DNA from 2 places in the Lysinibacillus sp. 1 U-2021 genome. Region 1 is predicted to be linked to the other one. Evidence: a T-box and tRNA genes for the amino acid it is inferred to sense, from the RefSeq annotation. Region 1 holds a T-box; the other holds one or more tRNA genes.
What was found. The T-box of region 1 lies ahead of alaS (alanine--tRNA ligase). A T-box ahead of a tRNA ligase gene usually reads a tRNA of that ligase, here a tRNA-Ala.
Positions count from the first base shown of each region.

Region 2: it has a tRNA-Ala gene. The T-box ahead of alaS (alanine--tRNA ligase) is inferred to sense a tRNA for this amino acid. The anticodon was not compared.

Region 1 is NZ_CP123966.1:2,070,637-2,077,236, forward strand. It holds gene mltG (endolytic transglycosylase MltG) at 1-336, opposite strand, end outside; gene QH639_RS10540 (DUF1292 domain-containing protein) at 486-1,013, opposite strand; gene QH639_RS10545 (DUF1292 domain-containing protein) at 1,359-1,667, opposite strand; gene ruvX (Holliday junction resolvase RuvX) at 1,686-2,102, opposite strand; gene QH639_RS10555 (IreB family regulatory phosphoprotein) at 2,105-2,371, opposite strand; gene alaS (alanine--tRNA ligase) at 2,460-5,120, opposite strand; T-box leader at 5,208-5,423, opposite strand; gene corA (magnesium/cobalt transporter CorA) at 5,492-6,457, opposite strand.
Region 2 is NZ_CP123966.1:4,547,041-4,553,640, forward strand. It holds gene QH639_RS24155 (hypothetical protein) at 786-1,646, opposite strand; rRNA gene rrf (5S ribosomal RNA) at 1,837-1,952, shown strand; tRNA gene QH639_RS24165 (tRNA-Val) at 1,964-2,039, shown strand; tRNA gene QH639_RS24170 (tRNA-Asp) at 2,044-2,119, shown strand; tRNA gene QH639_RS24175 (tRNA-Thr) at 2,128-2,203, shown strand; tRNA gene QH639_RS24180 (tRNA-Tyr) at 2,211-2,294, shown strand; tRNA gene QH639_RS24185 (tRNA-Trp) at 2,299-2,372, shown strand; tRNA gene QH639_RS24190 (tRNA-His) at 2,421-2,496, shown strand; tRNA gene QH639_RS24195 (tRNA-Gln) at 2,506-2,580, shown strand; tRNA gene QH639_RS24200 (tRNA-Lys) at 2,594-2,666, shown strand; tRNA gene QH639_RS24205 (tRNA-Arg) at 2,685-2,761, shown strand; tRNA gene QH639_RS24210 (tRNA-Pro) at 2,777-2,853, shown strand; tRNA gene QH639_RS24215 (tRNA-Ala) at 2,869-2,944, shown strand; tRNA gene QH639_RS24220 (tRNA-Ser) at 2,958-3,050, shown strand; tRNA gene QH639_RS24225 (tRNA-Phe) at 3,057-3,132, shown strand; tRNA gene QH639_RS24230 (tRNA-Gly) at 3,138-3,211, shown strand; tRNA gene QH639_RS24235 (tRNA-Ile) at 3,216-3,289, shown strand; tRNA gene QH639_RS24240 (tRNA-Asn) at 3,297-3,373, shown strand; tRNA gene QH639_RS24245 (tRNA-Glu) at 3,375-3,446, shown strand; gene QH639_RS24250 (nitric oxide synthase oxygenase) at 4,016-5,062, shown strand; gene QH639_RS24255 (hypothetical protein) at 5,114-5,644, shown strand; gene QH639_RS24260 (CynX/NimT family MFS transporter) at 5,712-6,600, opposite strand, start outside.

The sequences.
Region 1 (6,600 bases):
ATCATAATTTCCCGCTTGAAATTGTGATTCATTTTTAAATTTTGCATAGTATTTAAAAACACGTGCATCTTTTATGACACCTTTTTTCTCTAGTAGTGTTGAAATGGAGGACAAACTAGAGCCAATTGGTACTTCTACTGCAATTGTTTTCGTTGCATTAGGGTCTAATGGTTTTAGAGCACCTTTTACATAATTGTACCCAAATAAACCAACAACTCCAATTATTAGTACGAAAACAATGGCAATAATTGCGACGATTTTTCTCACCATTTTTACCTCAGATTTTCTTTCTTGCATTTTTGAAAACATTTCTTGTTTTTTTGAACCGTTATCCACGGGTTTCCCCCCTATCACTATTCAATATCATACTAGAAATCAACTTTCACGACAAACAGAAATCGACAATTCAGGAGAAATTACATATGTAAAAAATCTGCCAACAACTTTCGTTAGCAGATTTTTGAGCATTCTAGAAATAGTTTATCCTATAAAGTGTTTAATACTTCTTCTACAAATTCCCATTCTTCATCTGACTCAATCGGGTATAACTCTTCAATCTGGCCTTCATTTCCAGCTAGATATTGGGCTGCAAAAATATCACGCTCATCAATCGGTTCATCTGTTGCTGGCACATATAATACATACGATTTACCGAATTGCTCAGATGAAAATGTATGAATGACTTCGCACACTTGATCTTTTCCTTCTTCGTCTGTCACAGTAATTAGCTGTGGTTCTTCTTCAAATTCATCAAGTAATGTTAACACCACTTCATTAATCATTTCCCATTCGGCATCTGTTTCAACAGGCTGTAAATTTGTCATCTCACCTGTATTGTCATCATAATCAAAAGTCATCGCCGAAAGGTCTCCTGGAATTTCTTGACCTGTTTCATCTAGAAGGGAAAATAACACATAGGACTTGTCCTCCGCATCAAAGGTAAAGACCACACGACACTGCTGTTCCTTACCATCTTTCCCAATGATCATAAATTCTTGCGTTTCTTCATTCATTCTGTTTCCTCCTTTATGACAATTTGATGTCATTTATTAAATCGTTTTTTTGAGGTTAGACACTTTAGAATAGCTTCTCCTATTTTTGAGCAAGTTTTCCCTGCATTTCTTCTCTACCTTTGAGCAGGTTCTCGATGTTTGGAGTGGGGCTTGGAGCGGTTACACTCTATTTCTAAGCGAATCCACAAACTTTATGAACGTTTCTCAACAATTGTGGATCAAATTCACACATCTACAATGCATTCATTCTTCAATTTAACAATCCTTCTACATTAGAAAAGCTTCAATAAAAAAGGAACAAGGACTGCAAGCTGCGATCCTTGTTCCAAGCTTTGAGTTAGAAGATTAGTCTTCGTTTTCATCCTCTAAAGCGTTTAAAACGTCCTCTACCATATCCCACTCTGCTTCAGTTTCGATTGGTGTTAATTCACCATCTTCACCATTTTCAGATGGTACAAATGAAGATACAAAGATTTCAACTGAGCCATCTTCATCTTCCTCTGCGCCTACCATTGAGTAAAACACATATGATTTGCCAAACTCTGGAGATTCATGAACGTGAATCACTTCACAAAGCTGCTCGTTTCCGTTTTCGTCAATCACTGTAATGTGTTGAACATGTAGTTCTTCTTCATGGTTATGCTCGTGTGCCATGCATTGTCACCTCATCAATTAATTTTTGCTATCTAAGTAGCCTTGTAAAATCATCACAGCTGCCATTTTATCAATGACCTGCTTGCGCTTTTTGCGACTCACGTCCGCTTCGATCAGCATACGTTCAGCAGCCATCGTCGTTAAACGTTCATCCCATAATTTGACCGGTAGTGAGAAATGCTCTTCTAATAGCTTTTTATAGTTTTCAGAAGCCTCTCCACGCGGTCCAACCGTATTATTCATGTTTTTTGGAAAACCTACAACAAATTCTGTTATAGTATATTCCTTTACTAGCTCAGCGATACGGTCAATACCGAACTCACCATTAGCTTCATCAATTTTTACGGTTTCAATACCTTGGGCGGTCCAACCAAGTGCATCACTTACAGCAACACCCACAGTTTTTGACCCAACGTCTAATCCCATAATTCTCATTTCTAGTCCTCGTTATTCTTTTTGATATAAAATTTAACAAGCTCCTCTAGAATTTCGTCACGCTCAAGCTTGCGAATTAAATTACGAGCATCCTGATGGCGAGGAATATACGCCGGATCACCAGAAAGTAAGTAACCAACAATCTGATTGATAGGGTTATATCCCTTTTCCTCTAATGAAGAATGAACTTTCAACATTACCTGCTTGACTTCCTGTTCCATTGATTCTTCTGGAAAATTAAATTTCATCGTTTGATCAAATGAACTCATGACCAGCACCTCGCTTTCAGAAATAAGGAGATGTGCAAACAAGCTCATCTCCAATTTCTCTTTATTATAACATGTTTTGGTGAATTAATTAAATGGATTTAACATAATCATACACAGAAAGTAGTGCTTCATCAAGTTTTGATGCATCTTTTGCACCTGCCATCGCCATATCTGGACGACCGCCACCTTTACCACCACATGCTTCCGCAACCATTTTCACAATATTCCCTGCATGGTAATTGCCACCAACTAATTCTTTTGAAACACCAGCACATAACATAACTTTTTCACCATCAACTGCTCCAAGAACAATGACTGCTTTTGGCATTTTTGCTTTCAGGTCATCCATCATTTGACGGAGTTGATTGTTATCCTTCGCTTCCACTTTTGTAGATAGCACTGTCACATCTCCAATTGTTTGAGCGGCATCAACAACTGCCCCTGCCTGTGCATTGGCGATTTTTTGAGATAATGCTTCGTTTTCACGTTGTAATTCTTTATAGTCTGCTTGTAATGCCTGTACTTTTGTAACAATATCTTTAGCATTTGCTTTTAATAATGCTGCTGCATCATTTAATAATGCTTCTTCTTCTTTTACTGCTTCATAAGCAACTTTTCCTGTAACAGCTTCAATACGACGAGTACCTGCACCGATACCACCTTCTGAAACAATTTTAAAGAAGCCAATTTCAGAAGAGCGTTTAACATGGATACCACCACATAGCTCAATCGAATAATCTCCGATGGATACTACACGTACAACATCTCCATATTTTTCACCGAATAATGCCATAGCACCCATTGCTTTTGCTTCATCAATGCCTTTTTCTTCAATAATGACCTCTATATCATCCCACACTTTTTCATTTACAATACGTTCAATTTGCTGTAATTCTTCTTTTGTAACTTGACCAAAGTGAGAGAAATCAAAACGTAAACGATCAGGTCCTACATATGATCCAGCTTGGTTCACATGATCACCTAGCACATCTTTTAATGCACGTTGCATAATATGTGTTGCCGTATGGTTTTTAATGATTAAATTACGGTCATCACGATTGACCACTGCTTGCACTGCATCTTCCACATGCATTTCCCCAGATTCAACTACTACTGTATGAAGCGGTTGACCATTCGGTGCTTTTTGAACATCTTTTACAACAGCCGTAAAGCTATCATTTGAAATAGTACCACTATCAGCAATTTGACCACCCATTTCAGCGTAGAATGGTGTCTTCGCTAAAATAACCAATGCTTCCTGACCTTCAGAAGCGACTTTCGCAACTTGACCATTGACGATCATTGCAGCGATTTCAGTATTAACACTTAACGTATCATAGCCAACAAATTCACTTGCAACCGTTAAGTTTGCTAATACTTCATTCTGGACTTGCATCGAATCAACATCTTGTCGTGCAGCACGCGCGCGTTCACGTTGCTCTTCCATCGCTGCCTCAAAACCTTCATGATCTACTTTCATGCCTACTTCCTCTGCATATTCTTCCGTTAGCTCGATTGGGAAACCATACGTATCATATAAACGGAAAGCATCTGCTCCTGGGATGTAATCATGACCAGCTGCTTTTTGAGATTCCACTACTTCATTAAAGATAGCTAAACCACCATCTAATGTTTCGTGGAAACGAATTTCTTCATTTTTAATGACACGTTGAATAAATTCGCATTTCTCTGTAACTTCTGGATAGAAGTCTTCCATAATTTTACCCACAGTTGGTACAAGTTCAAACATAAATGGTTTTTCAATACCAATTTGTTTAGCATAGCGAACGGCACGACGTAGTAAGCGACGTAATACATAGCCACGGCCTTCATTTGAAGGCAGGGCACCATCGCCTATAGCAAATGCTACTGTACGGATATGGTCTGCAATCACTTTAAATGGTGTATTAATATCTTCATCTGAGCCAAAGATTTCATTTAAGTCTACTTCGCCAGGTCGTTTATATTTACGATTGGCAAACTCCTCGATTTTTTCAATAATTGGCATAAATAAATCAGTATCAAAGTTTGTTGGTACATTTTGCACGACGGACACAATACGCTCTAAGCCCATACCTGTATCAATATTTTGCTTTGGTAGTGGCGTGTAAGTGCCATCAGGATTATGGTTAAATTGAGAGAACACAAGGTTCCAAATTTCTAGGTAACGCTCATTTTCTCCTCCTGGATACATTTCAGGGTCATTTTCATCTGAGCCGTATTCTACGCCGCGATCATAAAAAATCTCTGAGTTCGGACCAGATGGGCCTTCTCCTATATCCCAGAAGTTCCCTTCTAAACGAATTAAACGTTCTTCTGGAATACCGATTTCCTGATGCCAAACATCATATGCTTCCTGGTCTTCTGGGTGAATCGTGATGGATAATAATGCTGGATCAAAGCCCATCCATTTTTTATCTGTTAAAAACTCCCAAGCATAATGAATTGCTTCTTTTTTAAAGTAGTCACCAATAGAGAAGTTTCCTAACATTTCAAAGAATGTATGGTGTCGAGCTGTTTTCCCAACGTTTTCAATATCGTTGGTACGAATCGATTTTTGAGCATTTGTAATACGTGGATTATCAGGGATAATACGGCCATCAAAATATGGTTTCAAAGTTGCAACACCTGAGTTGATCCAAAGAAGTGATGGATCATTTATTGGCACAAGTGGTGCTGATGGCTCATGATGATGCCCCTTTTCTTTAAAAAATTCCAAATACATACGGCGAATATCTACTGCTTTCATTGGATAAATTCCTCCTATTTTATATTGTAAAATCACGATACGAATCCTGCGATTTACCGAAGAAAATAAAAAAAGCCCTCATCCCCAAAAAGGGACGAGGACTTGTCATTAGTCTCGCGGTACCACCCTAGTTGTAAGTAAAAACCTTACTTACCTCTTTAGCACTTGTAACGTCAGTGAACGGCAGGGATTAGCTGCACTCTGGAGTAGCTTTCGGCATTTGCTGTTGTGAGGATTTTTTCAGCCTAGAAATCCCTTTCTTGTGCACACACAAATACGTACTTTTTCCATCATCGTTTTTACTTTTTCTATCGAAAATTATAAAAAAAATCTATTGCGCTGTCAATTAGTACTAGTATGACTAACACTAACTAAGCAATCATTTTTTTGAAATATATCCACATACCCCATGTAAAGATAACTAAGAAGGCGCTAATTGCAATAGTTGTATAAGGGGTATCTTGATAAGGCAAAGGTACATTCATTCCAAAAAAACTAGTAATTACTGATAGTGGTAACATAATTGTCGAAATGACCGTTAATAAATTCAGCTTTTCAATGGATTTCCCACTGATAATTGAAAAATACGTATCAAGCGTGCTGTTCACTAAATCGCGATATGTCTCTGTGGAGTCGACAATACGCTCTAGATGGTCATTCAAATCTTTATAGAATGGAATATTTTCTTCTTGAATATCAAATTTCCACTGGCCATTGATTGTAGAAAAAATTCTTCTTTGTGGCATAATGGCCTGACGAATTAAAATAATTGTCCGCTTCAATGCAAGAAATTCCTCTGTCACCACTTTTGGTTGATAATCATAAATTTCTTCTTCTAGTTCATCTATACGTGCGCGAATTCGTTCTAATACTGGGAAGTATTCGTCTGTAATACCGTCAATAATTGTATGCAATAAAAAATCAGTACCCTTTTCCAAAAATCTTGGGCTATTAACACAAACATTTTCCATTTTTCCTAGCCATTGCAACTTTTGTTTATGCACAGTCACAATATAGTTTGGTCCCATAAAAATATTTAACTCAACGGTTGTAATTTCATTGTTACTTTTCTCATTATAAATTGGTGCATGGAGCACAAAAAATTTATAATCACCATAACTATCCATTTTTGGACGTGAGCCTTCATGTAAGCAATCTTCAACTGCGAGTGGATGAAAGCCAAATACATCAGCTATATTATTCAATTCATTATAACTATAAGCATATAAATCTACCCATAATAAATCTTCGTTATGAATAGGGAGTTGTAAATCAATCATATTGAAATCATGTTGGACTGTCTTACTGCAGCTATTATAATAGTGGATTTTAATCATTGCATTTCACCTCGTGTTTGTTATTGAGGGAAACAAAAGGTCATCCTGAATCACCCTTTGTCTGCATCGGTGATCAGAAATCGATGACTTTTTATGTGTTTCCGTTTGCCTAAATGATACTTATTCGGTTCAGGACTACTATC
Region 2 (6,600 bases), 2.5 Mb from region 1:
TTTATGACTTTTTTAATTGCTTATTTAAGTCCGCCATATTGAAACCGTGCATTTTTTAGCCACCAATAACTTTAAAAAATTTACATTGCTTTCAATACCTTATCATCCGTAGTCCCTGCTTTTTACTTTGAGCTATATCAAAAAAAGCTCAAACATCCTTGATGCAAAACCAGTATTACACAACATAAAATGCAACCAGAAACAACGACATACTATATGTTGTGTTGTTCAGGCTCTCTGTTCGGTGATATGCCAGATCACTTTGCGTTTAAACAGAGCATTATTTCAGGGCAAGACTTCGCTAAATAGTAACTCCGCCTCAGAAGCGCATATATCGGCGGAAATTGCCCTCTGCTTACAGGAGGAAATATGAAGAAGTGCTATTACTGCATTCTCGTTCTGGCCCTCTTTGGCTATCCATATGGTAGTCCAAGTGGTTTGTCAGTAAACGTCAGTAATATCCATGTAAGTATTATTCTTTAGTATGCTTCAAACAAAAAAACCACCTGCCAGGGTGGTTTTTTTGCGCCTGTCATCATTCCGATGAAAGACTAGCAAGACTTCGCTCGAGATGAATTATGCTTCGACAAAAGGTCACTCGCAATGGTTTTATTAGCCGAAATAGATGCTCTTTTATGACTCGAATCAAATAGCTGCCTTAAATTACATGCTAGCGATTCAATACAATTTAGCCTTCTACTTCAGCATGCTATTGCTCCTCATCTGCCTTAGAGGCGCTTCGCATAATCCATTCAAAGGCATATAAAATCACGCTGCATTTTTACTCAAATGGGTAACAAAAATCCAGGCCACTCATCAGCGACCTGATAATTGAAAGATTTCCCGTAATAATTTACGGTCGCGCCACGCGCCAGCGCCTCAAGCTCCCATCGCTGCGGCCTGATACCGTTCTGAGCAAGGTCAACGCGGATACGGGTAATTTGCATTCTTTCCGACCGGGTCAGTCTGGCCGATGGTGCAATTTCATGTGGTTTTAACGGGCTTCCGTTTCTTTGCTGACGATTTGGTGTTCTCAGGTCGTGTTTTAATGCCCCCCTGAGCGCCCTCACGACCTCCGTGTCGTTCCATTCGATAACACCGTCATCAACCAGATTAAGCACTGCTGCGGCGTGTTCAGAAGGTGTGGGAGCCGGTAACGAAGTATCACCACCGGTGAGCTTTCCACAGTTATTGACAGGACTCCGAGGCGCGGCGATGCCGCTTTTTAAAGTCAAAGGCTCAACGACCGGAACTTTCGGCACAATGCGCCAATCCGTGGTTCTGGTGATATGAATATGACGCGCGCCGAGATGCGGTGCGTAAATGCCGACCACTCTCTCGACTTCTTCCTCGTACTCGTTAACGTCATCCGACGGGCTACGGGCGACTCTGACAGTCTGACAATCGCGCGGAACATTTGCCCCACCCTGCGCGCTGATATACAACGCAAAATCACCACTGTCTGCGGCGGCGCGTGCAGCCTCGACGCGCTCGTCAAACTCATCAGCAATGCTGACGCCGCGAGGCAATTTGCGTAATTCACGGTAAGCCCCCATTGTCGGCAGACCAACCGTTTTAAATTGCGGAATGCGCCACGTTGACGCCCATGCGGTAACAGCCGCAGCTGTGTCTTTCAGCGCCCTCAAGATGAGATTTCCCATTACGCAAGTAAGTAAGATCCCTCAAAGACGATGAGGTAGATAGGTTCGAGGTGGAAGTGTGGTGACACATGGAGCTGACGAATACTAATCGATCGAGGACTTAACCAAAAACGTTTGAAGCATTCAATGTATCGTTTATCTAGTTTTGAAAGAACAAGTCTTTCAGCTGAATAAGTGAAGTGATGATGGCAAAGAGGTCACACCCGTTCCCATACCGAACACGGAAGTTAAGCTCTTTAGCGCCGATGGTAGTTGGGGGCTTCCCCCTGTGAGAGTAGGACGTCGCTTCGCTTATTTTTTGTGGAGGATTAGCTCAGCTGGGAGAGCACCTGCCTTACAAGCAGGGGGTCGGCGGTTCGAGCCCGTCATCCTCCACCATTTTGGTCCCGTGGTGTAGCGGTTAACATGCCTGCCTGTCACGCAGGAGATCGCCGGTTCGATCCCGGTCGGGACCGCCATTATTATTGCCGGTGTAGCTCAGTTGGTAGAGCAACTGACTTGTAATCAGTAGGTCGTGGGTTCGACTCCTATCGCCGGCACCATTCCCTTGGAGGGGTAGCGAAGTGGCTAAACGCGGCGGACTGTAAATCCGCTCCTTAGGGTTCGGCGGTTCGAATCCGTCCCCCTCCACCATTTTAGGGGCATAGTTCAACGGTAGAATAGAGGTCTCCAAAACCTTTGGTGTGGGTTCGATTCCTACTGCCCCTGCCAGGTATTGAGGTACTCGTTCATAATACAGCTAATATAATCTATATAGTGGCGATTGTGGCGAAGTGGTTAACGCATCGGATTGTGGTTCCGACATTCGTGGGTTCGATTCCCATCAGTCGCCCCATTTTAAAATTGGGGTATAGCCAAGCGGTAAGGCAACGGATTTTGATTCCGTCATGCCTAGGTTCGAATCCTAGTACCCCAGCCATTTTTAATTTCACGAGCCATTAGCTCAGTTGGTAGAGCATCTGACTTTTAATCAGAGGGTCGAAGGTTCGAGTCCTTCATGGCTCATCATTTTTTAATTAACATGCGCCCGTAGCTCAATTGGATAGAGCGTCTGACTACGGATCAGAAGGTTATGGGTTCGACTCCTGTCGGGCGCGCCAATAAAATCATGTTTACGGAATGTAGCTCAGCTTGGTAGAGCACTTGGTTTGGGACCAAGGGGTCGTAGGTTCGAATCCTGTCATTCCGACCATCTTTCATGTTAAATGGGGCCTTAGCTCAGCTGGGAGAGCGCCTGCCTTGCACGCAGGAGGTCAGCGGTTCGATCCCGCTAGGCTCCACCATTGTAATATTTTTGGAGGTATACCCAAGTCTGGCTGAAGGGATCGGTCTTGAAAACCGACAGGCGGGTAACACCGCGCGGGGGTTCGAATCCCTCTACCTCCTCCATTTTTCGGGTCAGTAGCTCAGTTGGTAGAGCATTAGATTGAAGCTCTAAGTGTCGGCGGTTCGATTCCGTCCTGACCCACCATTATTGCGGGTGTAGTTTAATGGTAAAACCTCAGCCTTCCAAGCTGATGTCGTGAGTTCGATTCTCATCACCCGCTCCAAAATGGGCCTATAGCTCAGCTGGTTAGAGCGCACGCCTGATAAGCGTGAGGTCGATGGTTCGAGTCCATTTAGGCCCATCATTATTCCGAAGTAGCTCAGTTGGTAGTAGCACCTGACTGTTAATCAGGTTGTCGCAGGTTCGAGTCCTGCCTTCGGAGCCACGGCCCGTTGGTCAAGTGGTTAAGACACCGCCCTTTCACGGCGGTAACACGGGTTCGAATCCCGTACGGGTCATCAAGCATGTAGCACAGATGTGTGTTACATGCTTTTTTCTATTCTCCTTTTTGTTAATCGATAAAAGATAATGCAATAGCAGAAAAAGACCTATTGGCAAGGTGAGGGACTAAATTTCATTCCCCTAGCATCTTTCTATGGGCTTCCAATAAACCGCTTTACTTACCACGTACACTTCATGGTCAACATTTTTGTGAAGGCGCTTGACTTCTCTAGTATAGCGATACAGGCGCAATCCTGCCCAGAGAATTAGTGAAACTGGTTCTGCTCTATGCGAAAGCGAAGTACTAGCAGCAAGTAAGTAGCTCAGAGCGATTAGTCTTTCCATCATTTATAAAAATTCTGTTGATTTCTTTGTTCTGCAATCCCCTGAAAAAGGCTACATGACTACTGTAGCCTTTTTATAATAATTAAAATCTTTCTCCCTTACATTCTCTTACGAAAAAGAGTCTATAGAGTAAATTTGAACAAACTATTTCATATATAAAATATGTATGTTTTTTCGATTACTATTTTCATGGTGCTTGTTGTTTTGTTCCTCTAATATGAGGATAAGTGGAGGAATCGATATGAATATACAGGAGATACAGCAATTTTTAAATCTATATCAGACAGAACAAAATGAATCAGAACTTTGGTTAAAGAATAGATTACAGGCAGTTAAGGATGCAGGTGAATATCACCCAACAACAGAGGAGCTAGTTTTTGGTGCACGGGTGGCATGGCGAAATAGCAATAAGTGTATTGGACGTCTGTTTTGGCAGTCACTGCATGTGGTAGATGCACGTGATGTTTTAGATGAAAAGGCTATTTTTCATAAATTACTAGAACATATTGATTATGCGACAAATCATGGGAAAATCCGTCCAACTATAACAGTGTTTGCTTCCGATAGAGTACGGATTTGGAATCATCAACTAATTCGTTATGCAGGCTATGAAACAGATGCAGGCATTATTGGAGATTCACAGTCCATTAAATTTACAAAAGTGTGTGAGTCGTTAGGATGGAGAGGTAAAGGAACTGATTTTGATGTACTACCACTCGTTATACAGGTGGATAATCGTGCTCCTCAAATGTTTGTAATTCCTGAAGAAAATATAGTAGAGGTCTCAATCCGCCATCCAGAGTCAATCGATGTGGAGAAATTAGGAATGAAGTGGTATGCTGTACCCATTATTTCGAGTATGCGTTTTCAAATGGCTGGAATTGATTTTCAAGCAGCTCCATTTAACGGCTGGTATATGGGAACAGAGATTGGTGCACGAAATTTAGCAGATCATGATCGTTATAATATGTTACCTGCCATTGCAGACATTTTTAATCTTGATACAACCAAGCAAGCGTCTCTTTGGCGTGATCGTGCTTTAGTAGAACTTAATATTGCTGTTCTTCATTCATTTAAAGAAGAAGGTGTGAGCATTGTTGATCATCATACAGCAGCTCAGCAGTTTAAATTGTTTGAGGAGGCAGAAAAATCAACAGGAAGAGAAGTGACAGGCAACTGGACATGGTTAATCCCACCTCTTTCCCCTGCCACAACTCATATATTCCATAAACCCTATGTAAATATTTATCATACACCAAATTATTTTTATCAAAAACCATGCTATTAGTGTAAAGGAATTGTTTACTTTCAATACTTTTGATGAGAGAGGGCGCTTACTATGTTAAATCAGCAAATTCCCAATATCCCATGGAGACAATTGACGACACCTTATGGTAGAGGTACAGCCATTCCTAAGCTGATAGAACAGGAGCAATACACACAACTAGCTGAATTAATTGAACATCAAGGTACACTGTGGCAGGTGACACCATGGGTTTTGCTTGTCCTGCTAAAAAAGCTTACTAGTAAAAAATTAGAGGTTGTCTCCTTACAAGAGGTACAGTTATATTTAGCTGTGGCACATGCTATTACCAAGGATTATCTCGAGCCAGTCAATACTGTTAAAAATATGCAGGAGCTATTAGACGTCAACTATTTGTGGATAGAAAATGAGGATAATGATGAACAGGAGTGGGAGAAAGAAACGCCAAAGGGCTATGAGGAGCAAGCTTTTGTAGGCTATTACTATTATAGTTATAGGCTTTTACAAGAGGCTGTTCCTATTTTTTCTACTATAACAGCTCGTAATAATGAAGCATCAGAATGCCTTGCTGAATTGCTAACATTACTCCAGCAACCCGACAATTAAGTAATGTGTAAACACTATATAGAAATAGAGCAGATGGAGGAATCTAATCCACCTGCTTTATTTAATTTTAATGCACATATTCATCCTTAGAGGCTCTCATTGAGCAAAAGAAGAGTAACATTGCTACAACGACAAAGAGCCATCCCGCAATATTCCAGCCGCCAAATAAATCATGCAAGTAGCCAAAAAGAATAGGACCAATTGCGGCAAATAAATAACCCAAAGATTGTGCAAAGCCTGATAAATCTGCTGCTTCAAATGCAGTACGAGTACGGAGAGTGAAGAACATCATTGCTAGGGCAAATGAAGAACCACCTGCTAACCCTAGAAGAACCATCCACAGTACCCCAAGACTTGTCCATTCCATGACAACCCCAACAAAGCCTACTAAATAGAAGGATGTAAACATCAATACAAGTGGGCGTTGAGAAGTCATTTTACCGGCAATAATAGGCACTGCTAAGGCCATTGGTACTTGTGAGAATTGCATGATTGAAAACATCCAGCCAGCTTTATCAGGGGCTAAACCTTGAGCAATATAGATCTCAGGTATCCAAGCTGCTGTTGTGTAGAATAATAAAGATTGTAAACCCATTGCCCCTGTGACAGCCCAAGTAACAGGTGATTTCCATAAAGGTGTACTGGTCTTTTTAGATGTAGTAACTGGTTCCGGTTTATTTGACTTTAGTTGAGGTATCCAAATTAAGATTGTAATGAGAACGAGTATGAGTGCAATGGAAAGTGCACCTTGCCAGCCTAACCATGAATTAGCTATCGGATAGCTAATACCAGCACCAAGGCCTGCAGTAAAATTCATGGACATGGTGAAAAAGGCCATTAATAAACCCACATGATAGGGAAATTTCAATTTCAATAATCCTGGAATTAGTACATTTCCAAAAGAAATGGCTACGCCAATTAACACAGTACCCAATAGAAGTAATTCTGTAGTACCA